Regions from separate parts of the Vibrio qinghaiensis genome, predicted to be linked through region 1. Evidence: predicted binding sites of a transcription regulator. Region 1 holds the regulator's gene; each other region holds the start of a gene.
The links. Region 1 encodes PurR, which represses purine synthesis genes. Its sites were predicted from a motif close to TNANGNAAACGTTTNCNTNA; they were not measured.

Region 1 (10,821 bases):
GGTCGTAGCCAATCCAGAGATCGATCGCCTGTTGTCCCCAACTGGTGATGCGATCAAGTTTCATCTGTAATCCAAACAGGATTTCTTCAATGAATTCGAGTTCAGTTTCGCCATAAACCAATTCTTGGATATCCAAAATTTGCGTTTGCAGCTCATCCCCCGCCGCTTGTAAAGTGTCTTGCAGTTCACGCAGCGTTGAAGAGGTTTCAGACAATAACGATTCACAGTTGTTGATCGCTTCACGCCAATCTTTATTCAGCAGCTCAGCAATTTGCAGTTTGACCGATTGCTGCTGCTCATCCATCACACGTTGGTTTAAATCGATACGATCAAAAATTTCCCCTACCGAGTATTTTAATACGCCGTAGACGTTCTTTTTCCAATGCCCTGGGGTACCGCCTTTATTCGCGGCTTCAATCGCCTTGGCCATTTCATCGGCAACCATAGAAAGCTGAATTGAGAGCTTCAGCTTGGAAAACTCTCTATGACGGACGTAATAGTCCGTAATACCAATAGCCAACGGTGACAAACGGTAAATACTAACGCCATCAGTCATCTCGCTGGTGAAGCGGCTCATTAAGCGCTGTTTTACCAACTCATTGATCGCATTATTGGCACGAAACGCGGAGGCTTCACCGGTTTCTTCAAATAAGCGAGTTACGATGGCAAACGCATCGTGTAACTCACCTTCACCTAATTCTTCATCAAACCTTTCGTTACTCAATACTGCAATGGCAATAAGGAACGCCAGTCGTTCTGTCGTCAGGTTCAATGAGAAATCATGCTGTTTTACCCAGCTAACCAATTCATCAATAGGTTGCTGTGCAGCGTTCTGAGTCATCTCACTCATTGTTATTCCTGCTCTATTTTCTTTTTCGCCCATACATGAATGTATCGACCTAGCGAGAGGTACGGCTCTTGTCTACATAATTGTTGTTCGAGTGCCAGTACATCTTCATATTGGTAGTCACCCATATTTTTCACATTCCCAATATAGTCACTGAATGATCGGATGCCCGATTTTCCACAAATCTCAAATCCTGATTCTTCGATCCATTGATACACTTCTTCAGGTTTTAGCCCTTGCTGAGGCTGGAGCTTAAACCGCTTGCGATGCGGCATGCCCTCCAATACATGGGGAATGTTGCCACAGACAACGTTTTTGTACACCAAGCCATGATGGTTATAGAACATGATTGATGCCATACCACCTGGCCTAACTTGCTCTAACAAATTCTGCAATGCGGGTTTTGGCTCGGCTAACCATTCCATCACCGCGTGAAACAACAACACATCGACTGGCGCACTAAGGTGCGATTGGATGGATTGCACGGGGGAATGTACCAACCGATACTGCTCAAGCAGACCATTTTTGCAGATCTCTTGTTCCGCAAGTTGAAGCATTTCAGAGGATAAATCACACAGCGTGATTTGGTGTCCAAGCTTGGCTATTTTTTGTGACATTTGTGCCAAACCGCCGCCAGCATCAAGCACTTGCAAAGGTTTTGGGTGGTTGCTCAACAAAGCGAGCAGTTGCTCAAGATCTTGCCAAACAATGACTTGACGAATTTCACCTTTGTCAGAGCCGTATATGTTTTTTGCAAATTTGTGGGCAATATCGTCGAAATTCCGGTCTTCAGTCACAGTGGCTTGAGTTATGATAGCGAATCGTGCTGCTATTCTGTCATAGGAATGGCAGGAATAAAGAGGCTTTGTTCCTTTTTATTATCAAGTGGTGGTTTTTCGGACTATTTTGTATATGTTTGAGCTGAAAAAAGTTATTTCCTCATTATTAATGCCTCTTCCGGCGATGCTAATCCTCGGTTTTGTCGGATTAATGCTCATAATGTTCACCGTCAGACGTAAGACTGGCTGTATGTTTGTCCTCTTCTCTTTAGTGGGGATATTTCTTATCTCTTTCCAACCCTTCGCAACACGCATGCTAATGCCTTTGGAAAGACAATACTCGGCTTTTCTCCCCGTTGATGGCAGCATCGATTATGTGATGGTTTTAGGCAGCGGTCACGTAGTGGATGACCAAATCCCCCCGACCTCTGAACTCAGCCGCACTGCGTTGGTACGCTTAAACGAAGGCATCCGCGTCATGCGTATGTACCCCGGCTCAAAGTTGATTTTATCTGGCTACTCCGGCGGCTCTGAATTTAGCCATGCACGTATGTTGGCCGTCATGGCATTGGCGCTTGGAGTGAGTAAATCTGATATTATATTGCTCGAAACAGCCAAAGATACTTGGGAAGAAGCGCGACAAGCGGCCGCATTTGTCCAGCAGCGCCGGCTGGTTTTGGTAACATCGGCCAGTCATATGGAAAGAGCATTGAAGGAGTTTCATTCAGCAGGTATTGACCCAATACCTGCGCCAACCAATTTCTTAGCGCAAACCAATATTGCACAAGCTTGGGAAAAATACGCTCCTCGAGCGCGTTATTTAGAACAAACTGAGCGTTACTGGTATGAGACGTTAGGCTTATTATGGCAAGGCTTGCGTGATTGGGCCTCCGGGCATGGTGATACAGAGTTAGACATCAATAGCAATTAGCTATTAGCTATTAGCTATTATATTCAACCCAAAACGGAGCCACTTATGTGCTCCGTTTTTCTTAGTAATCGCGGCTAGAAAAAATCATGGGAATAAAAAAGCACGGCCCAACGCCAATTTTACACACGCGACCACTCAGCTAATCACCAGCGAACATATAACCTTCACCGTGCACAGTCACAAAGATTTGCGGATTCTTAGGATCAAACTCCATCTTCGCCCTCATGCGTCGAATCAGTACATCAATCGTTCGATCGTTAGGTGCATCCACACGATGGCTGATCATATTTAAAATACGCTCACGGCTAAGGACTTGATTCGGATATGACGACAAGGCAACTAAGAGCTCATATTCCGCTTTGGTCAGTTTTACGGGTTCACCATTACGGCTCAGCGCACGGCGCTGAATATCAAAGGTCCACTCGCTAAAGCGCACTAAATTCGCATTGTGAGATACACAGCTCTCTTCACTCAGTTTGTTTTTTACTGCCGAGATCCGCCACAGCAAGTTTTTCACTCTCACCAGTAACTCGCGCAATTCAAAAGGTTTAGTCACGTAATCATCGGCCCCCATTTCAAGACCAACAATTTTATCGATACTGTCCGTACGTCCTGTCACTAGGATGATGCCAATATCAGACTGGCTGCGTAGCTCACGCGTTAACATTAAACCGTCTTCACCGGGTAAATTAATGTCTAGCATAATCAAATCTATATCGTTGCTTTTCAACGCTTCTCTCATCTGAGTACCGCTTTCCGCTTGTGTTACTGTATAACCTTCATTTTGAAAGTATCCAGTCAGCTTGCTGCTGGTAACTGCGTCATCTTCAACGACTAATACGTGATAGCTCATTTACACCACTTTACTCTATAGAAAGGTTCAAACCTCGGCTCGAGATTCTGTACAAAGTCATTCTATTCATAAATAGTCATAATTCTAGTCGTACAACTTTTAAAATTAAGAAAGATGAGAGTTTATTGATTCAAAACAACCTTCCGGACATCCATTAACTTAATGAAAAAATCACTCATATTTTTTCATTTTCTTAGTGACTGCTATTCATTTTTATTAGTTACACTTACAGCAGTTACTTTTAAAAAACGATTTTCGCAAAACCACACCCTTGGAGAGCCAGTACTATGCAAGACATAAAAGCTTTTAATGAACAGCGTGCCGAGATTTATTGGTGGCTTTCGAGCTTATTTGTGAAAGAACTTTCGGAACATGAATTAGGGCAATACCATACGTCCGCTATTCGTACATTTCTTTCAGGGTTGGCTGAAAATACGACACTTAAACCTGCTATTGATAAATTAGTTGATGCACTAAACCGATTGCAAGACAAAGAAGACGCACAGCTTGAGCTCGCAGCCGATTTCTGTGATCTTTTTTTAAAATCCAATAAGGAGTCCGCGCTGCCCTATGCCTCAATTTACATTGGAAAATCAGGGTTGCTCAATGACGAACCAGCCAGAGCAATGTCGGATTTGATGGCAGCCCATCACATTACAGTCAACGATGCACTCAACGAACCCGCCGACCACATTGCGATTGAACTGGATTTCTTAGGTAACTTGGTCATTCGCTCCAATGAACTTGAGCAAGAAGCACACTTTGAACAAGCCTTTACGCAGCAGTGTGATTTTATTGAACAACATTTGCTCTCTTGGATCCCACAATTCCATCTTCGTTGCCAACAAATTGATCAATTTGGTTTTTATGGTGCCGCAAGCGAATTGTTAGTCGCATTTCTTCACTTAGACCGCGATTATTTATCAAACCAATGAGATAACCTGGTTAATATCTATTACTAAATCGGTCAGTTGTGACTGTTGACCGATTTATTCGGTGGATTTTTCGTTGCTTGATCGACATTTGCGGACTAGAATCTTGGCCGCAAACGATAAAAAAATGAATTGAAGATGCAACCGCTGTCTAGAGGCGGTTTTTGTGTTTTTACTACTTTTAGGCTTCAATATGACACTGATAGGCCTAATACCGCTGAATTGCTCTTCGTGACTACCACTTTCAGCAGTTATCGACAGGACAGAGAATTTATGGCTACGATTAAAGACGTTGCACGCTTAGCGGGCGTATCAACCACCACGGTATCGCATGTAATCAATAAAACTCGCTTTGTGGCTGAAGCAACCCAAGAACGAGTGATGGAAGCGGTATCAGAGCTCAACTATGCACCAAGTGCAGTCGCTCGCAGCTTAAAATGCAACACCACCCGTACCATTGGTATGTTAGTGACCCAATCGACAAACTTATTTTTTTCTGAGGTTATCGATGGTGTTGAAAGTTACTGCTACCGCCAAGGCTACACACTTATTTTGTGCAATACCGGCGGTATTTACGAGAAACAACGCGACTACATCCGCATGCTAGCGGAAAAACGTGTCGATGGTATGTTAGTCATGTGCTCGGACCTCACCCAAGAACTGCTTGAGATGCTTGATCGTCATTCAGACATTCCGAAAGTTATCATGGATTGGGGCCCTGAAAGTTCTCAAGCGGATAAAATTATTGATAACTCAGAGGAAGGCGGATATCTCGCCACCAAATACCTTATTGATAATGGACATACTGACATTGCTTGCTTAAGTGGACACTTTGAAAAAGCGGCGTGCCAAGAGCGAATTCAAGGGTTTAAGCGTGCGCTTGCCGAAGCAGGCCTTAAAGCGCATGACGATTGGATTTTAGAAGGTAATTTCGAATGTGATACGGCGGTTCTCGCCGCCGACAAGATCGCCGCCATGGACAAACGCCCAACGGCTGTTTTCTGCTTTAACGATACAATGGCTCTCGGTTTAATGAGTCGCTTGCAACAAAAAGGCATCCGTATTCCTGATGACATGTCTGTTATTGGCTATGACAATATAGAACTGGCTGAATACTTCTCGCCACCGTTAACCACGGTTCACCAGCCAAAGCGACGAGTAGGGAAAAACGCCTTTGAAATCCTATTGGAACGCATTAAAGACAAAGAGCATGAACGTCGTGTGTTTGAGATGCACCCCGAGATTGTTGAACGCAACACAGTAAAAAATATCACAAAATAGTGTCATTATTTAAAGCAAGCGACAAATGTCAATTTTAGGAATTTTCCTACACTTGAGACAGAACGCCGTATCAAATAATAGTAAATTTGGAATAAGCATCACGCAAATAATAAATAAACGTGATGCTCATCCAAAAATTTATATATTCTTATTATTAGAAGTCACGCACAGGGCAAACCATTTGAAAGGATGGGACGCAAAGCCTCCGGCCTAAACTGAATATTCAATAGGTAGCGGGGTTGCCGATGGCAAATATGCAAACGTTAAGTTTACTCCTTACTGACACTCTTTCTGCATAAGTTTGCTAATCTCTCGGACCTGATTTTGGTGGCGTTTTTCCCATACACCGAGAATTTACAGCATGGATAAACCAATACTTAAAGATTCTATGCGACTCTTCGAACAACTTGGACGTGTTAAGTCTCGTTCAATGTTTGGCGGCTTCGGCATTTTTGTCGATGACACCATGTTTGCTTTGGTCGTAAACGATAAACTTCATATTCGCGCAGACGATTTGTCAACCTCTCGCTTTAAAGAGCAAGGCTATGAGCCCTATATCTATAAAAAACGCGGGTTCCCTGTCGTCACGAAATATTTTGCATTGCCTGACAATTGTTGGCAAAACCCTTCGCTCATTTTACGAGATGCTGCTGTCGCACTCGAAATCGCAAAACAAGAGCGAGAGATTCAAGCCCAAGCCAAGCCAGATCGTCTAAAAGATCTCCCAAACCTTCGTCTCGCCACCGAACGTATGCTCAAGAAAGCTGGGATTGAATCTGTGACAGATTTGCAAAGCAAAGGAGCCTTGGAAGCCTATAAAGCGATTCAGCAAACCCATTCTTCTTCAATCAGTCTTGAATTGCTATGGGCCCTTGAAGGTGCGATTGAAGGCAAGCATTGGTCGGTTATCCCACAATCTCGACGCGATGAATTAGCTAAAAGCCTTTAACCTCCGAGTAAATAAATATCTCGATTAAATAATCAAATACGCTCGCATCACCATGCGGGCGTTTTTTTTCATCCCGTTTTGAAATATAAATTCGACTTCCTCTGTCTTCTTCACTATATCTAGTAAAATATGTCGTTTTGAGGAATACCATGAATAAAAAACTTCTCTTAGGCTTGGCTTTATTGGCCTTTATTGTCTTTTTGATTGTAAATTTTGGCCACTATCTAACGTTAGATAATGCCAAAGCACAGCAAATGCTATTAAACGAATACATTAGTCAAAACGTGATCAGCGCTGCTTTGATCTATTTTTCACTCTATATTGTGCTCACTGCTTTCTCTATCCCTGGAGCGGCGGTCGTCACGTTATTGGGCGCTGCGCTGTTTGGTTTTTGGACGAGTTTACTACTTGTCTCCTTTGCCAGTACCATAGGTGCAACAATCGCCTTTTTGAGTAGCCGTTTCTTGCTACGAGAGTGGATCCAAACAAAGTTTGGTCAAAAGCTGCAAACGATTAATCAAGGTGTCGAAAGAGATGGCGCATTTTATCTATTTTCACTGCGCTTAATTCCTGTTTTCCCTTTTTTCTTGATTAATTTATTAATGGGCCTAACTCCCATATCTGTGGCTCGCTTTTACCTGATTAGCCAACTCGGTATGCTACCCGGCACTGCCGTTTATCTGAATGCTGGAACTCAACTAGCTGAAATTGAAAATTTGTCTGGTATTGTGTCTCCTTCGGTTTTGTTTTCATTTGCTCTACTCGGTCTTTTCCCACTTATCACTAAGTGGATTATGACCAAATTAAATAAAAACCCTACTTCTGCTTGAAGTGAATGGCAATGAAGATTTTCGTTTCAAGCCATCCGATAGAAGCCTACATCGTTTGCCAGTATTTACAGCAATTCAACATCCACTGTGAAGTGAAAGGTGAAAATTTATACGGTTTAAGTGGAGAGTTGCCTTTTACAGAAGAAACTTTGCCATATGTATGGCTATTAGATGAAACCCAAATAGCCGATGCTCAAGTACGACTAATGGCTTATCAGAGCGAAGAAATAAGCGAAAAAACGTATTGGATTTGTAAACAGTGTAGTGAAGAAAACGAGCCGCAGTTTGCAGCCTGCTGGTACTGCGGTTGTTTAGATTCAAACTAACGGCTCTGATGCTGGCGTATGAACTCAATTGAATGGTGGTTAAACATCTCAGATTGTTCAACGTTGCACACGTGACCGCAATCTGGGATCTCTAGTAGCATGCTTTGTGTATGCGTTGCCACCATCTCTTTAACAGGCTGAATGAACATGTAGTCACGCTGCCCCATAAGATAAAGTGTAGGAATATGCAGCTCTTTCTCTTTGAAGCATTTCATCAGAGGATTGACTTCTGATGTCAGCATAAACCAGCGTTTAAACTCTTTTTGGCACAACTTCTTCGCTTCTCGAATAAAAAGATGCCGCGACTCTTTTTGGTTGCGTTGTGGCATCACAATGTAAGCAAACAGACGATAAAGCCACATGTAAGGAATAATGTGTTTACTCAAATTGCCTAACTTTACGAGCACCTGAGAGCGCACATTCAAACGGGTTACAGCGCCACCAAGAACCATTGAACGAACTCGTCCTGCTGCCATTTCAGCAAGGTTACGCACGATAATAGTACCAAGTGACATTCCAACAAAATGGGCAGAGTGAATTTTCAAATGATCGAGCACTTTGAGAATATCAAGAGTGACCGATTTAAATGTGTAACGATTTGCCATCAACTCTTGAAACAGTTGATTTGACTTTCCGTGACCTCGTAAATCAACCAGTAACAAGTTGAAATGCTCACGATAGGCCTTGATTTGCTTAAACCAGATAGATGAACTTCCCCCTGCACCATGCACAAAGACAACCCATTCATCACTGGTAGCATGGAGGTAAGTTTTATGGAAAAGTAAGCTATGAGACATACAAAACCGTTAATCATCTTCAATTTAAGAAGTTTAAGACTACCACAAAACTCGCTGTTAAGAGTGAAAAAACGCACGGGTCTATTAGGCTGCACAGTTAACAAATAAGGCGCCGAAGCGCCTTATTTATTATAAAACATCAGCCATGAATCGCCAGATGATACATCTTAATATACTCTTTCGCTGAATCCTGCCAGTTAAAATCTTGCCGCATTGCTCTTTGCTGAACTTCCAACATAACATCAGGATGCTGTAAATAAAACAATACCGCTCGTTGCATCGCAATTAACAGTGCTTCAGGAGAAGGTTCATGAAACCCAAACCCTGTTGCCTCTTGAGGAAATTTATCATAATCACGTACGGTGTCTTTTAAACCACCGACTTCACGAACGATGGGCAGCGTGCCATAGGCCATACTGTAGATCTGATTCAAACCGCAAGCTTCAAATTCGGAGGGCATTAAGAAGAAATCAGAACCAGCTTCAACCAAATGTGCAAAACGGTTGCTATAAGCTTCAACAAATGCAAATTTGTCAGTATGCTTCGCCGCTATTCTGTTTAGCTGAGCAGCAACTTCTGGCTCTCCTGTACCAACAATAATCAGTTGGACATCATTGCGTAAGAAAGACTCAAGTATAGGTAATATATAATGAAAACCTTTTTGATGAGTGAGTCTGCAGACCATCCCGAACAAAGGCACTTCGCGCTGAGGTAATTGCAGCTCTTCTTGCAGCATGCGCTTACTCGCCCGCTTACCCGCTTGAAGTGACTCAGCCTCATCGTTGTAGCAAAGAGGAAGAAATTGATCGTTTTGTGGATTCCACTCACTATAATCACACCCATTAACGATGCCGTGCAAATCTCTAGTTCGGTGAACAAAATCATCTACCAACCCATGAGAGCCAAGCGGTGTTAGCAGCTCGGAAGCATAATTAGGGCTAACGGCATTGATTTTGTCAGCAAAGGCAATTCCGGCTCTGAGCATACTGACGTGATCGTGTCCGTAGCGTAAAAATTCCATGCCAGATAAGTTCAATTCTGGGATGATCTCTAATTGATGATAAGAAAAAATACCTTTAAAAATCGCGTTGTGAACAGTCAATACGCTTTTCATATCAGAAAAATAAGCGTCATGCTGGTAACGCGTTTTCAACAAAAATGGAACCAACCCTGTATGCCAATCATTTGCATGGATAATCTTTGGTTTTTTACCGAGCTTAGGTAAAACATCTAGGCTAGCTGCTGAAAAGAAACCAAAACGCTCGCCATTATCAGCGTACGCTTGGTTATTCTCGCCATACATTTGTGCTCGGCCAAAATATTGTTCACATTCAATTAGGTAAACAAGGACTCCATCAAGTTCCATTTGACGAACCGAATAAGAGGTATGCGGCCAATGAGTAAGCTCAGTTTCAAGCACGATAGGGGCATCAGAGATGCCCGAGATAGAACGATAAGCCGGTAGCACAATAGCTATCTGATGACCTAACTCTTGCAGTGCTTTAGGCAGTGCTTTGGCCACATCAGCCAAACCACCACTTTTGATCAAACCTTGAGCTTCTGAAACGGTAAACCAAACATCGATTTTTTCCATTCTAGAATCCAACTTTTGTTCCTTTTGCGATAACAACGATGCCCTCATCAGAAACATGGAAACGTTGTCTATCAAGTTCTAAATCTTCACCAATCATGGTACCAGGTGCTATTTCGACGTTTTTATCAATAATCGCACGCTTAATTGTGCACCCTTCACCGATTTTAACATCACCTAAGATCACAGATTCACTCACTAAAGTGTTGGCTCCAATGTTACTGCGGTAACCTAGTACAGATTTGTAAATCTTCGCACCTTGAATATAGCTTCCACCAGAGATTAAGCTGTCTGTGATCTGTACTTTACGATCGTGTGAATCAACAAAGGTTGCAGGTGGTAATGGTGGATAATAAGTATGCAGAGGCCAGCTACGGTTATACAACGAAAAATCGGCATCATGCTCTAATAGATCCATGTGCGCTGCCCAATAGGCCTCAATCGTACCAACATCACGCCAGTAAGTTGTGTCTTTTTCGCCTTTAATTTTATTGGTTGAAAAATCATAGACATAAACCTCTCCTTCCGGGAAAAGTTTAGGGATAATATCTTTGCCAAAATCATGGCTGGATTGATTATCCTCAGCATCACGACGCAGTTCTGCACAGAGCTTATCTGTATCAAATATGTAGTTACCCATAGAAACAAGTGCAAGGTCTGGGTGCCCAGGGATCGCTTTGGGGTTACAAGGTTTTTCTTCAAAGC
Region 2 (10,821 bases), 500 kb from region 1:
TTCTTTGCACATTTTATGTAGGCTAGCGCCGCCGCGCGGAATGATCATATCAACATATTCATCCAGCTTGAGCAGCTGTGAAACCAGTTCGCGATCCGGTTTTTCAATATACTGCACAGCAGCCGCTGGTAGTTGTGCTTTTTCTAGCGCCGATTGAATAACGTTGACTAGCGCCATATTGGAGAAAAAGGTCTCTTTCCCTCCCCGTAAAATACTGGCGTTACCCGTTTTTAAACACAATGCCGCAATATCAATGGTTACATTCGGACGCGCTTCATAAATAACGCCCACCACACCTAACGGTACTCGGCGGCGAGACAATGACAATCCGTTTTCAAGCACTCGGCTATCGATTTCACTACCGACAGGGTCATTGAGATTAATCACATTACGCACGTCATTAGCAATGGCTTGCAGGCGCGATTCATTGAGCAATAGGCGATCAAGCATGGCATCGTTCAACCCGGCTTCGCGGGCCAGTTCGATATCTTGAGCATTCGCTTTTAAAATCGCGGCGCTCTGCTCCTCCAGTTCATCGGCAATGATCGCTAATGCATTGTTTTTTTGTGTCGTTGAAACGGTAGCGAGCTGGAAAGCGGCCTGTTTGGCGGCTTTACCCATTATGGTTAAATCCACTTTCTTTTCCTTACTATTCTTGGATCACAACAAGATCATCGCGATGAATGACTTCTGAGCCATAATCGTAACCTAAAATGCCTCCGATATCTTTGCTGTGTTTGCCCGCGATTTTGGCTAAGTCTTGGCTGGAATAAGCGGCGATGCCACGGGCAATTAATACGCCTTGTTTATCGGTTACTCGCGCCACTTCACCACGTGCAAAAGTACCACTGACATTCACTACCCCTTTCGCTAATAAGCTACTGCCATTCGCGACTACAGCTTTGACGGCTCCGCCATCAATGACAATGTCACCAGAAGCGGCAGGACCCGCTAAAATCCAGCGTTTGCGGTTTTCTAACGCTTCAGTACATGGCAAGAAACGGGTGCCTTGTGGCGCATCACTTAAAGAGTCAAAAATAACGTTGCTGGCACGCCCTGCGGCGATAATGACTTCAATCCCTGCACGGCGAGCAATATCCGCAGCCTGAAGCTTAGTTGCCATACCTCCGGTTCCAAGAGTGGTACCACTACCCCCAGCGATTTTACGCAAGGTATCATCAATGGTTTTGACTTCTTTAATCAATTCAGCGTTAGGATCTTTACGCGGGTCCGCGGTGAAGAGTCCTTTTTGGTCAGTGAGCAGCAATAGTTTATCGGCACCGCATAAAATACCGACCAAGGCTGACAAATTGTCGTTGTCGCCCACTTTGATTTCACTGGTTGCCACGGCATCGTTTTCGTTGACTACAGGAATAATATCGTGCTCGACCAAAGCATTAATGGTATCTCGCGCATTCAAAAAACGCTCACGATCTTCTAGATCGGCACGAGTCAGTAGCATTTGACCTATTTTAATCCCATAGATGGCAAAAAGAGATTCCCATGCTTGAATCAGTTGACTCTGCCCAACCGCAGCAAGCAACTGTTTGCTAGCCATTGCGTTGGGGAGTGCGGGGTAACCTAAGTGTTCTCGACCAGCGGCAATTGCGCCCGACGATACAATCACCACTGAGTGGCCTTGCTTTTTCAGTTCAGCACATTGACGGACAAGCTCAACCATATGAGCTCTATCTAACGCCAAAGTACCACCGGTTAATACACTGGTTCCTAGCTTCACAACGATTGTTTGAAGTTGCACCGCTTTTCCGCTTTGTTGATTCGTTGTCATGATTTCTTCTGAAATGGAAAACACATAAGAGCTGATGTTTTAGCAATCAAAGCAATAATTCACAAGTAGAAAAGGTGCTAAAAAGCACCTTTTTCATCACGAGGGTAAGGGGATAACGAAAATCAGACGAATTCAGCGGAATCTTGTGCAATCTCAACACTCAATTCAAAGCGCTCATAGAGACTCGCTACCAGTTTGGCATGAAACTCTTCTTGGGTACGTTTGACTTCAGAAAATACGGATTTAGGAATCGCGTCGGCATCCCACGCGCCAGCTAAGTTGTAACGTCCTGTATGATACTTAGCCTCAAACCCTGATTCTTTCTTAGTAAGTTCCAGCCACCAGCCCCAAAACTCTCGTTTTTCTGGGGATTTTTTGTCATTAACGCAAGACGCAAGGCAATCAAATAAGTAGTGATCCTCACGACATTGGCCTTCTCGTAAATAAGGTCCAATAGCTTTTAAAGCAGACAATAAGCGATAATGAGTCGGGGTGTGGGTCATTTCTGACATATTGACTCTCCATTTCAATGTTAAGAACGATCATTATTTTTATTAATCATATGCTTGTTACCGCATACCAATATCATGCTTAACTAATTTAGTAGAAAAGTCACCTAAATAGCTCATCTTCTAACCACTTTATCGCTAAATCGAGGGATTGCTCATATCCTTGTGTAATTGTTTTGCTTTTTATCTGTTTCGCTTTGCCATATTCACTAAAAATTGCAACTAATTGATTATCCGAATAGGGTGAAATGGGATCGCCTTCTAATCCTAAAGCTAAGATTGGAACCTTTGTGCGCCGACTGGTTAGAAAACCTTGCACTTTCAGTGACCACGCCCGCATCAACCCAGCGAGACTATTAATATCAACGACTTCTTTACCTAAACGAGAAGCCAGTACATCGATGTACATTTTAGGCATTTTTTTCAATTTTTCTGGCGAGGCCAAAATATCGTGGATAGGTGCACCTAATGAAACACAAGCCTTGATTTTATCTTGCTCTAGAAAAGAGAGCCTGATCATAGCGTTACCACCAAATCGAAATCCAACAAGCCCTACTTTTCGATGATCAACCCAAGGCAAGCTTTCCAGTTCATTGAGTACCGCTTGATGCAGACATGAAGAATCTTCAGTTAAAGGCCAATGAGAGCTATGACCGACAGAGGGCATATCAATGGTTAACATCGCAATATCTCTAGGCGCGAGATAATCTCTAAACAAACGCCACATATCCGTCTGCAAACTGTCTAAACCAGCGCTAACCAAAACGACCGGATGAGGCCTATCGGTATTAGGTAAATGTAAATTAGCGACTATTTTTTTATTCTTATAGGGTACTTCAACCTGCTTAATCACATAACGAGTCAGCTTAGCCGCTTCGTTATAAGCGCTGTTTGACAGTATCTGTGCCTGTAGGGATAAATTATCGTTTTTTAGATGTGGATAGCCAGCAATGCTAAAGCAGAGCGACGCGGAAAAAAGTTCATTGGCCGCCTCTTCGTCTTGTTTGCCATTAGCGCGCTTTTGGTGACGCATACCTAGTTTGATCCACTCGTATGCCCAGTTGCCACTGTGATAACCCATAACAGTATCGAGCCAATCCGCTTCGGTTCGCGAATGCTTCGAAGAGGCAATGCGTGCGAAAACTTCTTCTTGTTCTACTGGGTCAACACCTTGCCATATCCACTGTAAACGCCTAAGGTTTCGATACCAAACGTACCCTTCTTGCTGTTTTTTTAGGTCCAAAATTTCTTGGCTACTTGGCATATAGCGAATCAATGCCGAAGTTTCTTGAGCTTGCTTGTGTTTCTGAAATAATTTTTCAGAAAGATTTTGGCTATTAGATTCAGACATAAGTCGATTCAATTGAGAGCGGTGCTCTAATAGTAATAAAAAAAATGGCCCGATAAAGGGCCATTCTCAAATAAACGCAAAGAAAACCATTACTTTTGCTTACGGTTAATCGGTTCTGCGTACTGAATCGTCATATCCCATGGCTGTTCAATCCAGGTATCTTGAGCAATATCGACAACGTAATCATCTAACAAGCTGACGCCAGAAGGCTTCGCACACACCGCAATCAATTTCGCTTTAGGATACATTTCACGTAGCTTACGTGCGGTATCACCACTATCAACCAAATCTTCAACAATTAAGAAACCTTCGCCGTCACCTTCAGGTGCTTTGATCACTGTCATGTCACGCTGGTGATCATGATCGTAACTTGAAATGCAAATCGTATCGACATGGCGAATACCTAGTTCGCGCGCCAATATGGCACCAGGAACCAGACCACCACGGCTCACCGCCCAAATACCTTTCCATTGCTCTGCAGGCATCTGTTTTTCTGCCAATTGACGGCAGTAAGTCTGCATATTGTCCCAAGTGATAACGAATTTATTACTCATTGTTGTAAACCTAATTATTTAAATAATCTGTGTCGTTCATTACATTGCAGAGGCGATATATTTAAAGATGAAGATGGCTGACATTACCCACACACTCATCGATACACTGCGCCCTTTGCCACTAAATAGTTTAATAGCCGCATAAGCAATGAAACCAAGAGAAATACCTTCTGCGATAGAGAATGTCAGCGGCATTAATAAACAGGTAACGACGACAGGAGCCGCTTCTGTTAAATCGCGCCAATCAATACTGACCAAACCAGAAAGCATCAAAATTGCCACATAAAATAATGCACCAGACGTAGCGTACGCAGGGATCATTCCAGCTAATGGCGAGAAGAATAATGCAAGTAAGAACAAAATGCCAACAACGACTGCAGTCAGCCCTGTGCGCCCGCCAGCCGCAACACCCGCCACACTTTCAATGTAAGAGGTTGTGTTTGATGTACCTAGCAGGGCACCGACTGACGTAGCGGTAGAATCGGCAAGCAATGCTTTATTTAGACGTGGAATTTTACCATCTTTACCAATCAAATCTGCTTTTTGCGCCACGCCAACTAAGGTGCCAGCCGTGTCAAATAGATCGACAAACAGAAACGCAAACACCACTGAGATCATACCCACTTCAAAAATGGCGGAGAAATCAAGCTGCAAAAAAGTTGGCGCAATACTTGGTGGTGCCGACATAATGCCATGCCACTGAACGTCACCAAACACTAAACCAAGGCCAGTAACCGCAAGAATCGCGATCATTACGGCACCCTTTAAACCACGATGAACCAAAGCAATCGTCAGGAAGAAACCTATCGCACCGAGTACAGCAGGAAGAGAAGTAATTGCGCCGACAGAAACCAAAGTTGCAGGGTTATCAACCACAATGCCAGCATTCTTCAGGGCAATAAAGGCAAGAAAAAGTCCAATACCGGCCGAGATCCCCGTTCGTAATGACATAGGAATCGAACCGATGATCCACTCACGGATTTTAAAGATACTAAGAAAAATGAACAGCACACCAGAAACGAATACCGCCGCCAGCGCAACTTGCCATGTATATCCCATACCGAGCACAACGGCGTAAGTAAAAAATGCGTTTAACCCCATACCCGGAGCCTGCGCAATTGGGTAGTTGGCGACAAAGCCCATGATGAAACAGCCAATAGCCGCCGCAAGACACGTAGCAACAAATACTGCACCACGGTCCATGCCGGCATCCGCTAAGATCGCAGGGTTAACAAAGATAATGTATGCCATCGTGAGAAATGTCGTCATTCCTGCGATAACCTCAGTGCGCACGTTTGTACCATATTCACTGAGTTTAAATAGCCTTTCGAGCATGATCGAGTCCTATAAAGGGTAAAGAGTAAACGGTTGCGTAATCGATTGGCTGAGGATTATAGAGAGATCAGATCACAAATTCCAGATAGAATTAAGGCTGCAATATGCTTTTATTAATAGCTTATGAACCTAGTCGCGCTTCATTTCTTCAAAAATAAAAAGCAGGCTTCAATATCGTCTTGTCACCGAGCTGTAAAGGAAGTGTGGAACATTGAGATAAAAAAACGCCACCTCATCTGAGGTGGCGGCGAATCATTTTAGCCAAACTGACTACAAAAAAATTCCAATATCTAGGGGGTGAACATACAGTTCAAATAACATGCTTAAAGTCTTAATAACCAAAGCTTGTTGGGTAAGCAAAGTTGCCAGTGTAAACAGACTTGTTTGTCCAGAACATTGCTGATGGTAAACCTTTCATAACTATCACCTTATAAAATCAATTGAACATAAATTTGATTTCTCGGTTCCATGGAGGCGATAAACGGACTCATCCTTTGAGCATTTTTTCTTCGCTTTCGAAGTTGGTTACAAATATACCACCAAGAAATTAAATTACAATATTTAGCGTGATAAAAATCACATAATTTTATTTTAATGATCTGCATCAACAGATTTAGGTAATTAAATTACACAAATATCAGCAAAAAATGATTATTAGGCGGTAAGGGGAAGAATCTCATCGCCGATTGTGTCATCTCTTCTATACGCTACAGTCGATTTAATGTGACACCAATAAAACAATTCTCAAGCGGTGAGGCTACTCGCTGATTGTCGAGAGTGGTATGCTGTCCACCACTACAAGTCATGCTCAGATCTAGTCGATATCGCTACCAAAGAAACATTTCGCCTGTTCATGATCTGGCAAGCTCGAATAAAAGGAGTATTCCGTGTCTGAGTTCTATTCTGAAATCAGTAAATTGTCATCGGCACCCGTATGGCAATTTTTCGATAAAATCTGTTCCATTCCTCACCCATCTAAGCATGAAGAAGCCTTAGCCCAATACATCATCCAGTGGGCGACAGAGCAGGGTTTAGCGGTACGCCGAGATCCAACCGGTAACGTTTTCATAAAAAAACCAGCGACAGCTGGCATGGAACATAAGAAAGGTGTGGTTCTACAAGCTCATATTGATATGGTGCCGCAAAAAAACGAAGACACGCAGCACGACTTTGCTAAGGACCCTATCCAACCGTATATCGATGGCGAATGGGTAACAGCCAAAGGAACCACTTTAGGTGCCGATAACGGTATGGGTATGGCAGCATGTTTGGCTGTTCTCGCGTCAAAAGAGCTCAAGCACGGTCCTATTGAGGTGTTACTGACGATTGATGAAGAAGCGGGTATGACAGGTGCTTTCGGCCTTGAAGCGGGTTGGTTAGAAGGAGAGATCCTGCTCAATACTGATTCAGAGCAAGAGGGCGAAGTGTATATGGGCTGCGCTGGTGGTATTGATGGTGCAATGACTTTTCATATCCAACGACAAGCCATGCCAGTCGGTTACATAACGCGTCAATTGACTTTAAAAGGATTAAAAGGAGGTCACTCAGGGTGTGATATTCATACCGGCCGAGGGAATGCCAATAAGCTGCTGGCCCGTTTTCTTGCTGGTCACGCACAAGAGCTTGATTTACGTTTGATCGAGTTTCGCGGTGGTAGCTTGCGTAACGCCATTCCTCGAGAAGCCTTTGTCACTGTGGCCATTCCTGCAGAAAATGTAGTGAAACTGGATGAACTATTTAGTGCCTACACCCTGCTCGTGAAAGAAGAGCTTGGACGCGTGGAAACGGGAATCGTCACCTTCAACAACACACAAGAGAATGCGAAAAACGTCTTCGCTCTTGTTGATCAACAACGTTTTATTGCCGCATTAAACACATGTCCAAACGGTGTGATCCGGATGAGCGATGAAATTGAAGGCGTGGTTGAAACCTCATTGAATGTCGGTGTGATTACCACACAAGAAAACTCTGTGACTGTGTTATGCCTTATTCGTTCTCTGATTGATTCAGGTCGCCAACAGGTTGAAAGCATGCTCAAATCCGTTGCTGAGCTAGCGAATGCGGAAATTGCCTTTACTGGTGCTTATCCGGGCTGGAAACCAGATGCCGATTCAGAGATCATGGCTGTTTTCAGAGACATGTACCAAGGTATTTACGGTCATAAACCGAATATCATGGTGATCCATGCTGGCCTAGAATGTGGTCTTTTCAAAAAACCTTACCCAGATATGGATATGGTTTCATTTGGCCCAACCATTAAATTCCCTCACTCACCGGATGAGAAAGTTAAGATCGACACAGTCGACCTTTTCTGGGAGCAAATGGTTGCCTTACTAGAGCATATTCCAGCCAAAGCTTAACACCTACTCGGATGTCGAATTCCTTAGCCATTTTTTAATAACAAGTAGATGAATATCTTGCTTTAGCAAGGGAATTCGGCCTCCACTTCGACATCTTTTCTATCAATTAATTTTATCGATAAGGCAAATTAATTTCATTAGCGCACATTTTTTGTGACTGCTAGAGTTCGCCCCCTTGAAGTTCCTAGAGTTATTCACCACACTCTCTTCAAGCGATAACACCATTTAAAAGTTGTATCGGGGATGCGGCTACTCCTTAGCGGCGTCTTACATTCTCCAAAAATATTGAAACTGCGATGAAAGAAAAAATGATTGTCGGATGGCGAGAAACTCTCAGCCTTCCAGGGTTAGGTATTGAGCAAATTAATGCCAAAGTCGATACCGGAGCCCGCACGTCGTGCTTACACGCATTTAAGGTAGAGAGCTTCACCAAAGAAGAGGCTCTTTGGGTTCGCTTTTGGATCCATCCTTTGCAACGTAATAATGAAAAAGTCACGGTTTGTGAAGCTAAGGTCCTCGATGAACGAATCGTCCGTGATTCTGGCGGCCATGAAGAATCCCGTTACGTTATTCAATCAGACGTCAGTTTGGGCGGCCAAACTTGGCCCATTGAAATAACGTTAACCAATCGCGAAAATATGGGTTTTCGCATGCTATTAGGTCGCACCGCAATGCACCATCGAATTTTAGTTGATCCTACTAAATCGTTTTTAATCGCTTTCGAGGAGAGCAAATAATGAAAATTGGTATTCTGTCACGTAATGCTTCGTTGTATTCAACCAAGCGTCTGATTGAAGCGTGTAAAAGCCGTGGCCACCAAGTCAAAGTGATTGATGGGCTGCGTTGCTATATGAATATCAATTCTGAAAAACCCGAAATTCACTTTAAAGGTGAAGAGTTAGCGGGTTTTGATGCAGTCATTCCTCGTATTGGTGCATCCGTTACGTTTTACGGCACTGCGGTATTACGCCAATTTGAAATGATGGGGGTTTATCCCGTCAATGAATCTGTGGCTATTAGCCGTTCCAGAGATAAACTTCGCTCAATGCAGCTATTGTCTCGTCGCGGCATTGGTATGCCAATTACAGGTTTCGCCAGTAAACCCGATGATGTCAAAGACTTACTCGACATGGTCGGAGGAGCACCGGTAGTGATTAAATTACTTGAAGGAACTCAAGGCATCGGTGTAGTGTTAGCGGAAACACGCAAAGCAGCAGAAAGTGTGATCGAAGCGTTCATGGGCCTGAAAGCCAATATCATGGTGCAAGAGTACATCAAAGAGGCCGGTGGCGCCGATATTCGCTGTTTCGTTATTGGCGACAAAGTTATCGCAGCCATGAAACGGCAAGGTGCCGATGGTGAGTTTCGCTCTAATCTACACCGCGGCGGAACGGCCTCTTTGGTAAAAATTACTCCCCTAGAACGTAAGACGGCTATCGATGCGGCGAAGATTATGGGTCTCAATGTTGCGGGTGTGGATCTTTTGCGATCGGAACGTGGCCCACTAGTGATGGAAGTCAATTCATCGCCAGGTCTTGAAGGTATTGAAGCTGCTACTGGTAAAGATATCGCCGGGTTGATTGTCGAATTTATTGAAAAAAATGCGGCAACGAAAGGGACAAAAACACGTGGCAAAGGTTAGGAAAAACACAGCATTTCATTTCCTGGGGGATTCAGTTCCCCCAGGAACGCGCAAGGCAATGGAGCTAGAAGCGGCTAAGCTTTATACACACTCGCCGCTCTCTATTCCTATCGAAATCATTAATGGAATATCCACTGGCCCAACCTTGATGATCAATGCCGCCATCCATGGTGATGAACTGAACGGCGTTGAAATAGTCCGTCAACTGATCAACTCCATCGACCCGCAAAAACTAAAAGGGACACTGATTGTTGTCCCCATCGTCAATGCCTTTGGCTTTATTCATAAATCTCGCTACCTTCCTGATCGACGCGATCTCAATCGCTGCTTCCCTGGAAGTGAAACTGGCTCCCTCGCCTCTCGCATTGCACATACTTTCTTTTCCCAAGTCGCTTTACGTTGTGATTACATCATCGACCTGCATACTGGTGCGATTCACCGCACGAATTTGCCACAAATCCGCGCCGATCTCACTAATCCTGAAACCTTGCGTATTGCCCAAGCATTTGCAACCCCAGTGATCATCGACTCTCCACTGCGTAATGGCTCGCTCAGAAGTGAAGCGGAGAAATCAGGCATCACAGTATTAACTTATGAAGCAGGTGAAGCGCTAAAATTTGAACCCATTGCCATCAATGCGGGTATTGTCGGTGTAAAACGCACCATGCAAGCCATTGGTATGATGCGCAAGAGTCGCAAGGCCGTACCGACATCGATCATCGCAAAATCAACCAGTTGGCTAAGAGCCGAAAGCGATGGCATCTTGCGCACTGTGGTGACGCTTGGTGACAAGGTCGAGAAAGGACAAGTGCTTGCCTATATCAACTCACCGCTTGGTCATGTCGAAGTCGAATTAAGAGCCAATAAGGGTGGTATTGTGATTGGCCAACAAACTCTGCCTCTTGTTAATGAAGGAGATGCCGTATTCCATCTCGCCTACTTCTCGCAAAGCGATGAGATGGTTGAGCAAGTCGTGGGCGATTTTATTGAAGAGGTCGCAGACAGCGATTTAGAACCTCTAACCACGGGACACCTGATGCCACCGTCGATGGTCTAAATAGTCGATAAGTCTAAACAATAGAGACACATAAGTTCAATAATAAAGCCCTTATTCAAAGGGCTTTATGCTGTTTAAGCGTGAGTGGGATGAAGAAAGTAACTCATTAACCGAACGAAGCCCAAATCACCGTAGCCACTAATACAGGGCAGACAAATTTCACATACCAAGGCCAGATTTTACCAAACCAACCCAATTGGAACTCAGGGAAACCTTGCTCTAAC
Region 3 (10,821 bases), 1.3 Mb from region 1:
ATTGGCTACTATTTTGATGCGAACGCGTGTTGCCACTTGTTGCGCCAGAGCGTTGGCTGCGGTTATCTTGCCCCGGCTCATCGTTTAAGCGCATCGAGAGTGCAATGCGTTTTCGCTGCACATCGACTTCCATCACTTTGACTTTGACGATGTCGCCTGCTTTCACCACTTCACGCGGGTCGGCAATGAAACGATCAGTCAGCGCAGAGATATGCACTAAGCCATCTTGGTGAACGCCAATATCGACAAAAGCACCAAAGTTGGCCACGTTCGATACCACGCCTTCCAAAATCATCCCAATTTCCAGATCTTTCATTTCAGTCACGCCGTCAGCAAAGGTCGCGGTCTTAAACTCAGGGCGTGGATCGCGGCCCGGTTTATCGAGCTCTTTGATGATATCAGTGACAGTCGGCAGGCCGAAATGCTCGTCGGTATAATCGACGGCGTGTAAATTGCGCAAAAACTCACTATTGCCGATCAGTGCTTTGATCTCTTTGCTATTTTTTTCGGCGATGGCTTTCACCACTGGATACGCTTCTGGGTGAACCGAAGAGGCATCGAGTGGATTTTTACCATCCATAATGCGTAAGAAGCCCGCACATTGCTCAAATGCTTTTGGCCCTAAGCGCGCGACTTTTTTCAATGTAGCGCGTGAGGCGAAGCGTCCATTTTCATCCCGATAATCAACGATGTTTTGCGCCAGTGCGTTAGACAAGCCAGCCACGCGTGTTAACAGCGCGGCAGAGGCGGTATTCACATCCACGCCGACCGCGTTGACGCAGTCTTCAACAATCGCATCTAAGCGTTTGGCGAGCATCGACTGGCTGACATCGTGTTGGTATTGGCCCACACCGATCGATTTCGGATCGATTTTCACCAGCTCGGCAAGTGGGTCTTGCAGGCGGCGAGCAATCGACACCGCGCCGCGTAGCGACACATCCATATTGGGGAACTCTTTGGCCGCCAGTTCAGAGGCTGAGTAGACCGAGGCCCCTGCTTCGCTGACAATGATTTTCTGCACTTTCAGGTTGCCGCGCTTAATGACATCGGCGACAAAAGTATCGGTTTCGCGCGATGCGGTACCGTTACCAATCGCAATCAAATCAACGTTAAATTGACGTACCAACTGTTCAACAATTTTCGCTGATTTGTCATGTTGGTTATGCGGCTGATGCGGATAAATCGTCTCGGTCGCCAGTACTTTACCCGTGGCGTCCACTACCGCAATTTTCGAACCCGTTCGCAAACCAGGATCCAAGCCGAGAGTGGCGCGTGGGCCAGCCGGTGCGGCCATCAACAAATCTTTTAAGTTGGTGGCAAACACTTCAATCGCTTCGATTTCGGCACGCTCTTTCATTGCGCCCATCAGTTCGGTTTCCATGTGCATTGACACTTTAATGCGCCACGCCCAACTGATCACTTGCTTGCGCCACCCATCGGCAGGGGCGCTGCTTAAGTGAATGCCATAGTGTTGCGCAATCAGCGTTTCGCAATACGATTGGCGCACGCCCTCTTCTTGCTCTGGGTCGGCATTCATGCTCAAGCTTAAAAAGCCTTCATTGCGGCCGCGAAGCATGGCCAATGCTCGGTGTGAAGGCACTTTACTGAGCGTTTCATTATGCGCGAAGTAATCTTTAAATTTCTCCCCGGCTTGCTCTTTGCCTTCGACCACGCGAGAGACCAATTCGGCACTGCGCGTCAAATGACGGCGCACTTTGTCCAGCAAGTTGGCATCTTCAGCAATACGTTCCATTATAATGGCGCGTGCACCATCCAGTGCTGCTTTGATATCACTGATCCCTTTCTCAGTGCTCACATAGTGTGCGGCCTCGGTTTCAGGGTCGGTTTGCGCTTCATTCCACAGCTTGTCTGCCAGTGGTTCAAGCCCTGCTTCAATCGCAATTTGACCTTTAGTACGACGCTTAGGTTTGTAGGGTAAATAGAGATCTTCAAGGCGAGTTTTACTATCCGCTTGGTTGATCTCTTGTGCCAGCTCGGCGGTGAGCTTGCCTTGTTCTTGAATCGATTTCAGAATGGTTTGGCGGCGATCATCGAGCTCGCGCAGATAGGATAAACGGCTGTCTAAGGTACGCAGTTGGGTGTCGTCTAGCCCACCCGTGACCTCTTTACGGTAACGGGCGATAAAAGGAACGGTGTTTCCGTCATCAATAAGTGTGACAGTCGCTGTCACTTGCTCAAGACGCACATTTAGCTCTTGTGCGATCAATTTGCAGATAGCTTGGCTCATCCGTGGTTTCTCTTTTGTAGTTCAGTAGCACCACCACTCAGGGTGGTTTGAATAGGGTAACTATTGGGGCACGTTAGACTTATTTCTAGTCTAACGGCGCGCTGTTATGAGATTAGTGAGATAACCTTCTACCCGATTGTGCCAAAGAGGTCACGTAACGCGTGTGATTTTGATGTCATTTTTCAGCGTTGGCAGCGCTAAAACCGAAGATGAGTTTGGTGGCTAAAGATAAGTTCAGTCAGTTGGTGCCGAGCGAAAATGACAGTATAGTAGCAAGCCATCGTGATGAATGTATAACCCGCGGCTACCTTGAATGTGCGGCGCTGTGTAATGGGAAAAGATCTTGAAGACCAAACTGATTACCCGTGAGGGCTACAATAAATTAAAGGCAGAGCATGACCATCTTTGGCATGAAAAACGGCCAGAAATTACCAAAATAGTCACTTGGGCTGCTGGCCTCGGGGATCGCTCTGAAAACGCAGACTACACCTTTAATAAGCGTTTACTGCGGCAAATTGATCGCCGAATTCGTTTTTTGAGAAAATTTTTACCGGAAGTGACGATAGTTGATTATTCGCCTCAACAAGAGGGGAAAGTGTTTTTCGGTGCTTGGGTGGAAATTGAAAATGAAGCGGGTGATGTAAAGCGCTTTCGCATTGTGGGCCCAGAAGAGATTTACGGTGACGCGAAAGATTACATCTCCATCGATTCACCGATGGCGCGTGCTCTGCTGAAAAAAGAGGTTGATGACGAGGTGCAAGTGCCCACGCCCACAGGGATCAAAGAGTGGTTTATTAACTCGATTGAGTATGAAAAAGGGCAGTGAACGGAGTATTCGGTTCAAAATATTCCTCGGTCGCTCATTTTAGCCATCTCACTTGCTTCGCAATGCCTCTAACGGTTTGTTCAGCACGGCGGGTAGCGAGTAGAGCAGCAGTAGGGCGTGGTTGATCATGACAAACGCGGGGTCCATGCCCTGCAGTGCGGTGGCAAATACCACCGATTCTCTAGCACTTCAGGTTGTAGTGTTTGCGTTTGGCTTTCTCCGGTGTCGATATGACCGCTGGCAATGATGATGGTTTAGGCTATCGCAGGGTTTAAACGCGTCCAACCGACCAGTAATAACGCAGCAAAGGCCAACCAAACTAAAGTAGCGCACACTAGTGTACTGGTGAGGGGCAGCCGGTAACTGAAATAGTATACTGCCAACAGGTATGCCGCATACGGGATAAGCGAGTAAAGGCCAAACAATGCGGTGGTGCGTAGGTCTTCCATTGTGCGTTCGGTGCCGACAATGTAATGCGCAATCAGAGCGAAGGTAGGAAACAGCGGTACAAGACCAGAAATAAAAAAGCTTTTGCTTTTAGAGAGCAGGGCAATGATTAACACTGCAAGCGCACCAAGTAGGCACTTGAAAAACAGAGCCGCCATGACATGTCCTTTTGTCAGAATAGGGTAAGTGTTGCCCACTATAAATCACTCACTGAATAAGTAGAAATGCTCATTGGCGGGTTTGTTATTTTCTCTGCAACATTTCTTCAAATCCAAGTAAAATGGCCGCCACTCTTTTTATTCTGCGGCATGTTGTATCATGCGGCTTGGTTGGGCAAAGATGAAATTAGGAAAACGGCTCACGCAACTAGTACAGCAGATTAACTGCCATTACGATCATATTTGGGATGGTTGTTGTGATCACGGTTTGCTTGGCGCGGCGTTACTGAAGCGCTGTCCAAATAGCGTGGTGCATTTTGTTGATATTGTGCCAGCGTTGATTGAAAAGGTGACGCTCGATTTAACGCGCCATTTCCCTGCAACGGCGGCGTTACCGCGCTGGTACACCCACTGTCTTGATGTGCGCGATCTGCCGCTTGATAGCTATTCTGGCTCGCATTTGGTGATCATCGCCGGGGTTGGCGGTGATTTAATGAGTGAATTCATTGCTGCGCTGGTTGAGCGTTATCCACACCTTGTATTGGATTTTCTGCTTTGTCCTGTGCATCATGGTTACACCTTACGTGAACAGTTGATGACACTGGGTGCGAGATTAAAACAGGAACAGTTGGTGGAAGAAAATCAACGGATTTATGAGCTTTTGCACCTGCAGATTAATTCGTCTAAAGCACAAGATGAAATACCCAAACCATCTCCACTTAGTTTGGTTGGCAGCGCGATCTGGCAAGTGGCCAATGATGAACAACAGATGATCGCCCAGCGTTATCTGACGCAATTGCAACAGCATTATCAGCGTAAAGCACAAGGCGGCGATGTTAGCGCGCAGAAGCGTTGGCAAGCCTATCAGCAGGTTAATATCACTTCTCAGTAGACTCTGGTTCTACTTTGGTAAATTAAGGCATACATTTAATGTTAGCGATAAATCCTCATTAACAGGCGTAATGACTCTGATGGTCCACCACCCTTTAATCTTTTAGGGGGAATAGTTGCCTGAGAAGATACATGATGGGTTTAGCATTGATCAAAACGAGTATCACTCGAGCACTTATATTGCCTTTGGTTTAGGCTATCGCTATTGTTTTAGTCGCTTTGACAAAGAGGTTAACGGATGAGTGACGTGATTGCCGTTTGTATCTAATAATCATGAATCATGCGTGCTAAAAGACATAAACGTTAACAATTCTTTGCATGATTTTAGTCGCAACGGTGTTACATTTTACTCGCTCGGTTTGATATTGGCTTGAGTTCAGAATTAGGTGGGATCTCAGATGCAAGAAAACTATAAAATTTTAGTGGTGGATGATGATGCGCGTTTACGTGCATTGCTTGAGCGTTACTTGTCAGAGCAAGGTTTTCTGGTGCGTAGTGTCGCTAACAGCGAACAGATGGATCGTCTGCTCACTCGTGAAAACTTCCACCTAATGGTGCTTGATTTGATGTTGCCGGGTGAAGATGGTTTGTCTATTTGCCGCCGCTTGCGTAACGCCAATAACATGTTGCCGATTTTAATGCTGACCGCTAAAGGCGACGAAGTGGATCGTATTGTTGGCTTGGAGGTGGGTGCGGATGATTACTTGCCCAAACCGTTTAACCCGCGTGAACTACTGGCGCGAATCAAAGCCGTGCTACGCCGCCAAGTGATTGAAGCCCCCGGCGCGCCAAGTGCTGAAGAATCGGTGGTTGAGTTTGGTGAGTTTCGCCTGAATTTAGGTACCCGCGAAATGTTCCGTGGCGATGAGCCAATGCCGCTCACTTCCGGTGAATTTGCCGTATTGAAGACCTTAGTCACCAATGCGCGTGAGCCGATGTCGCGTGATAAGTTGATGAATATGGCAAGAGGGCGTGAATACTCCGCAATGGAGCGCTCGATTGATGTACAAATCTCGCGTTTACGTCGCATGCTTGAAGTGGATCCAAGCAAACCACGCTATATACAAACGGTGTGGGGCTTAGGTTACGTTTTTGTTCCAGATGGTAAAGAGTCTTAAATTTCAATCAGCTCCTATCGGTTAACCGACAGGAGCTTTTTTGTCGCCTTTTTGATAGTACGTTCATCGCAGGTTTTCCTATGCGCATTCGCAGTTCCTTTACTCAATCGATTTTGCTCTTCTTCTCATTGCTGATCGCCAGCCAAGCTTATTCTTATTACGCCGTATTTAACTATGCCTTGATGCCCAGTTTGCAGCAGTTCAATAAGATTTTGGGCCATGAGATCAACCTAATGCTGGATGACGCGGCGAACAATACATCGGAGCTGGGGATGGACGCCTTACAGCGCCGCCGAGTGTTAGAGCAGCTGGGCGTCACCATTCATAGTGAAGAGAGTGAGATGGCCCAAGAGTATCATGACGCCATCAGCATTGATTTGATGAGCGAGGAGATGAGTAATGAGCTCGGCTCGCTGACCGATGTGCGGATGATTTTGGGTAAAGAGAGTTATATTTTATGGATGAAAGTGGACTCTTTTCCGGGTTCATTAATACGCATCCCTCTCTCTGAGCTGCAAAAAGAGGATTTTGCGCCACTATTTCACAATAGTTTGGTGATGGCGTTACTGATCGTCTTAGGGGGATGGTTGTTTATTCGTCTGCAAAATCGTCCCTTAATTGCCTTAGAAAAAGCCGCCAAAGCCGTTGGCCGAGGTGAGAACCCGCCGCCATTGCCGCTCAAAGGCGCTTCTGAAATTCGCGCGGTGACGTCGGCGTTTAATCAAATGTCGAGAGGGATCCAAGCGCTTGAAGAGGATCGCTCATTATTGATGGCGGGGATCAGCCACGACTTACGCACGCCGCTGACCCGCATTCGTTTAGCAACGGAAATGATGTCTCCAGAAGAGAGTTATCTCGCCGAAGGGATCATCAGTGACACAGAAGAGTGTAACCAGATCATCAGCCAGTTTATGGACTACCTTAAACCGGTCAATAAACAGACCTTTACCGCCGTTGATCTCAATGAGATCGCCAATGATGTTGCTACCGCCGAAGGGGGCTACGAGATCAAAATCGATGTCGAACTGCATTTACCAATGCAGCCAGCCTTTGGCAACCCGATCGCCATTAAACGCGCGGTGAGCAACTTAGTGGTGAACGCCATTCGTTATGGTAATGGTTGGGTTAAGGTGAGTACGGGCAGTACCGCAGATAACAAAATGGCTTGGGTTTGTGTGGAGGATAATGGCCCGGGTATTGATCCTAGTCAAGTGAGCAAAGTGTTTGAACCTTTTACGCGTGGTGATACCGCGCGTGGTAGTGAAGGCACAGGGCTTGGTTTGGCGATAGTGAAACGGATTGTTAGCCAGCATCATGGCAGCGTTGTGGTGAGTAACCGCAGTGAAGGTGGCCTCAAAGCGCAACTGAGCTTCCCGACCAAATAGGCTTAGTCACTCAATAACACAATGGGCTCAACTGAGCCCATTGTGTTTACGGTTTATGCCTTTTCGGCTACTGACCGAAGTTTTTGAGCACATCCATGCGATCAGTTGGTTTTGATCTCTTCGAGTCCCTCTTCGCGTGGCAATTTTTCTGGCAGCAGCAAGTTGAGCAAAATGGCGGTGATACCGCCAGCCGCTACGCCGGATGAAAAAATGCTCTTAATGAACTCGGGCATAAATTGCAGAATCTCTGGCTTTTGCGCAATGCCTAACCCCATCGAAAACGACAGCGCCATGATTAAAATCGCGCGGCGGTCGAGATCCACTCGGGAAATAATCCGCACACCCGCGGCTGCAATGGTGCCGAACATGACGATGGTTGCACCGCCAAGTACCGGTTCAGGAATCAATTGTACAAAGCTTGCCACGCCCGGGAACAGGCCGAGTAACACCAACATGGCGGAAATAAAGTAACCCACATAACGGCTGGCAACCCCGGTGAGCATAATCACGCCATTGTTTTGGCTAAAGGTCGAGTTGGGAAAACTGTTAAAGACCGCCGCCAGCGCTGAGTTCAAACCATCAGCCAGCACACCACCTTTAATGCGCTTCATGTAAATCGGCCCTTTGACGGGCTCGCCCGACACTTCAGAAGTGGCGGTGATATCACCAATCGCTTCCAATGCGGTGATCAAGAAAATCAGTACCAGAGGAATAAAGAGTGACCAATCAAAACCTAAACCAAACTGCATAGGTATTGGTAGGGCAATCAGGGCAGTTTCACTCAGTGAATCAGTGTTCACCATTCCCATCAAGTAGGCCATGATGTAACCGACGAACATCGCAATCACAATCGATGCTACGCGAATGTATGGGTTACTTGAGCGGTTGAGCAGCACGATAAGTCCAAGCACGGTTCCCGCCAGTGCCAGTTTGTCTAAGCTGCCAAAAGTGCCATCGCTGAGCGCAGCATAGCCGCCACCCATAGAAACTAAACCGACTTGTACCAGTGTTAAGCCTATCAGGGTAACCACAATGCCCGACACCAGCGGCGTGATCACGCGGCGCGCGTATTGCAGCACTCGTGATAATAGGATTTCAGCAAAAGAGGCGACTAAAATGGTGCCAAAGATCGCCGCCATCATAGTGCTGATATCTGCACCACCCGCTTTTAATGACAAGCCTGCGCCAATAATTGGCCCAAGAAAGTTAAAACTGGTGCCTTGGATAGAAAGTAAACCAGAGCCAATTGGGCCAATGGTGCGGATCTGGATAAAGGAGGATAAGCCAGAGGCAAACAGTGACATGCTGATGATGGTGTTGGTCTGCTCGGCAGAAACACCAAGTGTTTGGCAAATAATGAGCGAAGGGGTGATGACCGCAACAAACATGGCTAGCAAATGTTGTGAAGCGGCGAAAATGGTTTGGGGTAGCGGTGGCCTATCGTTGAGTTGATAAACCAAATCAGACTTACGCGAAGCGTTGTGGATAGTCATACTGTTTTCCTAATGGTGCGTTGTTGTCTTAGCGTTCGCTGAGTGGGAGCACTAAGTGGAGCAGACACGTCATCTGTGATTGCTGTTAATCAGAATCTGCTCGGACTGGATAAGTGAGTAGTTCACTAAAAAAAATTGGCGAAATTATAGAGGGTTTACGCAAGAAAGCAAACGTTTGCTTTCTTGCGTAAGTTTGCTGTGTAAGGGAGAGGAGAATACAGAACGAGCAATCTTATGCCTTGGCGTAGATGTCCTTCTCACCTAACCAGCGATCGATAATGGCGGTCGCATGGCTTGGATAATGGTCGTGTAAGTAGCGAGCAATGCGCTGTACTTCAGGAATTAAACCTTGGTCACGGACTAAATCCGCAATTTTGAAATCCGCAAGGCCGGTCTGTTTGGTACCAAGCAGCTCACCCGGCCCACGAATTTCTAAGTCTCGCTGAGCAATTACGAAACCGTCATTGCTCTCACGCAGTACACCCAAGCGTTTTTGCGCGGTTTTCGATAGCGGCGCATGGTAGAGCAATACGCAATGGCTGGCGACAGAGCCTCGCCCTACGCGGCCGCGTAATTGGTGCAACTGTGCTAAGCCCAAACGCTCAGGGTTTTCGATGATCATCAAGCTCGCATTCGGCACGTCAACGCCAACCTCAATCACCGTTGTGGCAACCAGCAAGTGCAGTTCATTGTTTTTAAAGGCTTGCATCACCGCTTGTTTTTCGCTCGGCTTCATTCGGCCATGCACCAAACCGATTTTGACATCGGGCAGAGTGCGTTGTAGCTCTTGCGCTGTGTCGGCGGCAGCTTGCGCTTCTAGCACCTCAGACTCATCAATCAAAGTACAGACCCAATAAGCCTGTTTTCCTTCACTCAAACAGGCATGACGCACACGCTCGACGATATCATCACGCTTTGTATCTGGGATTGCGACAGTTTGAATGGGCGTTCGTCCCGGTGGCAGTTCATCAATAACAGAGGTTTCTAAATCAGCGTAAGCGGTCATCGCTAAAGTGCGTGGGATCGGCGTTGCGGTCATGATCAACTGGTGCGGATATGCGCCTTGCTTCGCCCCTTTCTCACGCAGTTCTAAACGCTGGTGGACGCCAAAGCGGTGTTGTTCATCAATGATGACGAGCGCAAGGTGATGAAATTCAACTTGTTCTTGGAAAAGAGCGTGAGTACCCACTATCATTTTTGCCTCACCGTTGGCAATGCGAGCCAGTTCTCTTTCTTTCGCTTTGCCTTTTAATTTACCCGCCAGCCAGCCGACTTGGATGCCCATTGCTTCAAACCAGTTGGCAAAGTTAATTGCGTGCTGCTCGGCCAGCAATTCCGTCGGTGCCATTAATGCTACTTGATAGCCATGTTCGATAGCACGTGCGGCGGCTAATGCAGCGACCAAGGTTTTCCCTGAGCCCACATCACCTTGTACTAAACGCATCATGGGGTGAGCTTGTGCCAGATCGGCTTCGATCTCTGTCACAACACGTGTTTGTGCTTTAGTGGGAGAGAAAGGCAGTTGTGCAAGCAGTTGTTGCTTGAGTTTGCCAGACCCAGCCAGCGGCAATGCGATATCTTGCTGGCCTTGATGGCGTACAGCCAGCATCGAGAGGTTTTGCGCCAACAGCTCTTCCATAATTAAGCGAACCTGCGCCGGATGTTTCCCTTCATCAAACCGTTGCAGGTTAATGCCCGGTGGCGGCCGGTGAATGATGTGCAGCGCTTCAGAGAGCGTAATTTGGTGATCATACAACCCGGCAGGCAGCAATTCTTGTACGGCGGCTTTGTCGAGTAAACTTAATGCTTGATCAGTGAGTGTGCGTAGCGTGAGTTGGCGCAGGCCATCGGTTGTTGGGTAAACGGGGGTTAAGTTAGCTTCGACATCTGGCTGTTGCTGAGGAGCATAAAATTTATAATCAGGATGAACAATTTCAAGGCCGAATCCACCACGTTTAATTTCACCGTAAGCGTGCACTAACTTACCTTCAGCAAAATTGTTTTTCATCCCAGCAGTAAAGTTAAAAAAACGCAGCGTAATGGTGCCGTTACCGTCGCTTATTTTTACTGTGAGCATTTTGCGTTTGCCAAAAACCGTATCCACCGCCATGACTTTACCTTGCACAGCGGCCCAAAGCCCGGGATGCAATTTAGCGATAGGGTAGATCCGTGTGCGGTCTTCATAACGTAAAGGGAGATGGAACAGCAGATCTTGCACACTGATTAAGCCAACCTTTTCCAGTTTTTCAGCCACT

Region 2: the regulator PurR is predicted to act here: its motif matches at 5,560-5,579, upstream of CCZ37_RS10010 (NCS2 family permease).
Region 3: the regulator PurR is predicted to act here: its motif matches at 8,730-8,749, upstream of CCZ37_RS00495 (uracil-xanthine permease family protein).

What each region holds. Positions count from the first base shown of each region.
Region 1 is NZ_CP022741.1:1,644,373-1,655,193, forward strand. Features, by position in the region: gene mukF (chromosome partition protein MukF) at 1-850, opposite strand, end outside; gene cmoM (tRNA uridine 5-oxyacetic acid(34) methyltransferase CmoM) at 853-1,644, opposite strand; gene elyC (envelope biogenesis factor ElyC) at 1,760-2,557, shown strand; gene torR (two-component system response regulator TorR) at 2,697-3,410, opposite strand; gene torD (molecular chaperone TorD) at 3,698-4,345, shown strand; gene purR (HTH-type transcriptional repressor PurR) at 4,616-5,623, shown strand; cyclic di-GMP riboswitch class I at 5,785-5,870, shown strand; gene CCZ37_RS07555 (TfoX/Sxy family DNA transformation protein) at 5,985-6,572, shown strand; gene CCZ37_RS07560 (TVP38/TMEM64 family protein) at 6,722-7,402, shown strand; gene CCZ37_RS07565 (putative signal transducing protein) at 7,414-7,728, shown strand; gene CCZ37_RS07570 (alpha/beta fold hydrolase) at 7,725-8,525, opposite strand; gene glgA (glycogen synthase GlgA) at 8,665-10,119, opposite strand; gene glgC (glucose-1-phosphate adenylyltransferase) at 10,121-10,821, opposite strand, start outside.
Region 2 is NZ_CP022741.1:2,144,235-2,155,055, forward strand. Features, by position in the region: gene CCZ37_RS09985 (glutamate-5-semialdehyde dehydrogenase) at 1-636, opposite strand, end outside; gene proB (glutamate 5-kinase) at 650-1,789, opposite strand; gene crl (sigma factor-binding protein Crl) at 1,912-2,301, opposite strand; gene frsA (esterase FrsA) at 2,402-3,649, opposite strand; gene gpt (xanthine phosphoribosyltransferase) at 3,739-4,203, opposite strand; gene CCZ37_RS10010 (NCS2 family permease) at 4,243-5,538, opposite strand; gene vcdP (small protein VcdP) at 5,870-5,956, opposite strand; gene CCZ37_RS10015 (aminoacyl-histidine dipeptidase) at 6,426-7,898, shown strand; gene CCZ37_RS10020 (ATP-dependent zinc protease family protein) at 8,195-8,635, shown strand; gene rimK (30S ribosomal protein S6--L-glutamate ligase) at 8,635-9,540, shown strand; gene CCZ37_RS10030 (succinylglutamate desuccinylase/aspartoacylase family protein) at 9,500-10,597, shown strand; gene CCZ37_RS10035 (sodium-dependent transporter) at 10,704-10,821, opposite strand, start outside.
Region 3 is NZ_CP022741.1:92,406-103,226, forward strand. Features, by position in the region: gene CCZ37_RS00460 (Tex family protein) at 1-2,248, opposite strand, end outside; gene greB (transcription elongation factor GreB) at 2,592-3,074, shown strand; partial or broken gene CCZ37_RS00470 (AbrB family transcriptional regulator) at 3,123-3,230, opposite strand; gene CCZ37_RS00475 (GlpM family protein) at 3,329-3,679, opposite strand; gene CCZ37_RS00480 (tRNA (adenine(22)-N(1))-methyltransferase) at 3,861-4,571, shown strand; gene ompR (osmolarity response regulator transcription factor OmpR) at 4,969-5,688, shown strand; gene envZ (two-component system sensor histidine kinase EnvZ) at 5,769-7,073, shown strand; gene CCZ37_RS00495 (uracil-xanthine permease family protein) at 7,175-8,566, opposite strand; gene recG (ATP-dependent DNA helicase RecG) at 8,799-10,821, opposite strand, start outside.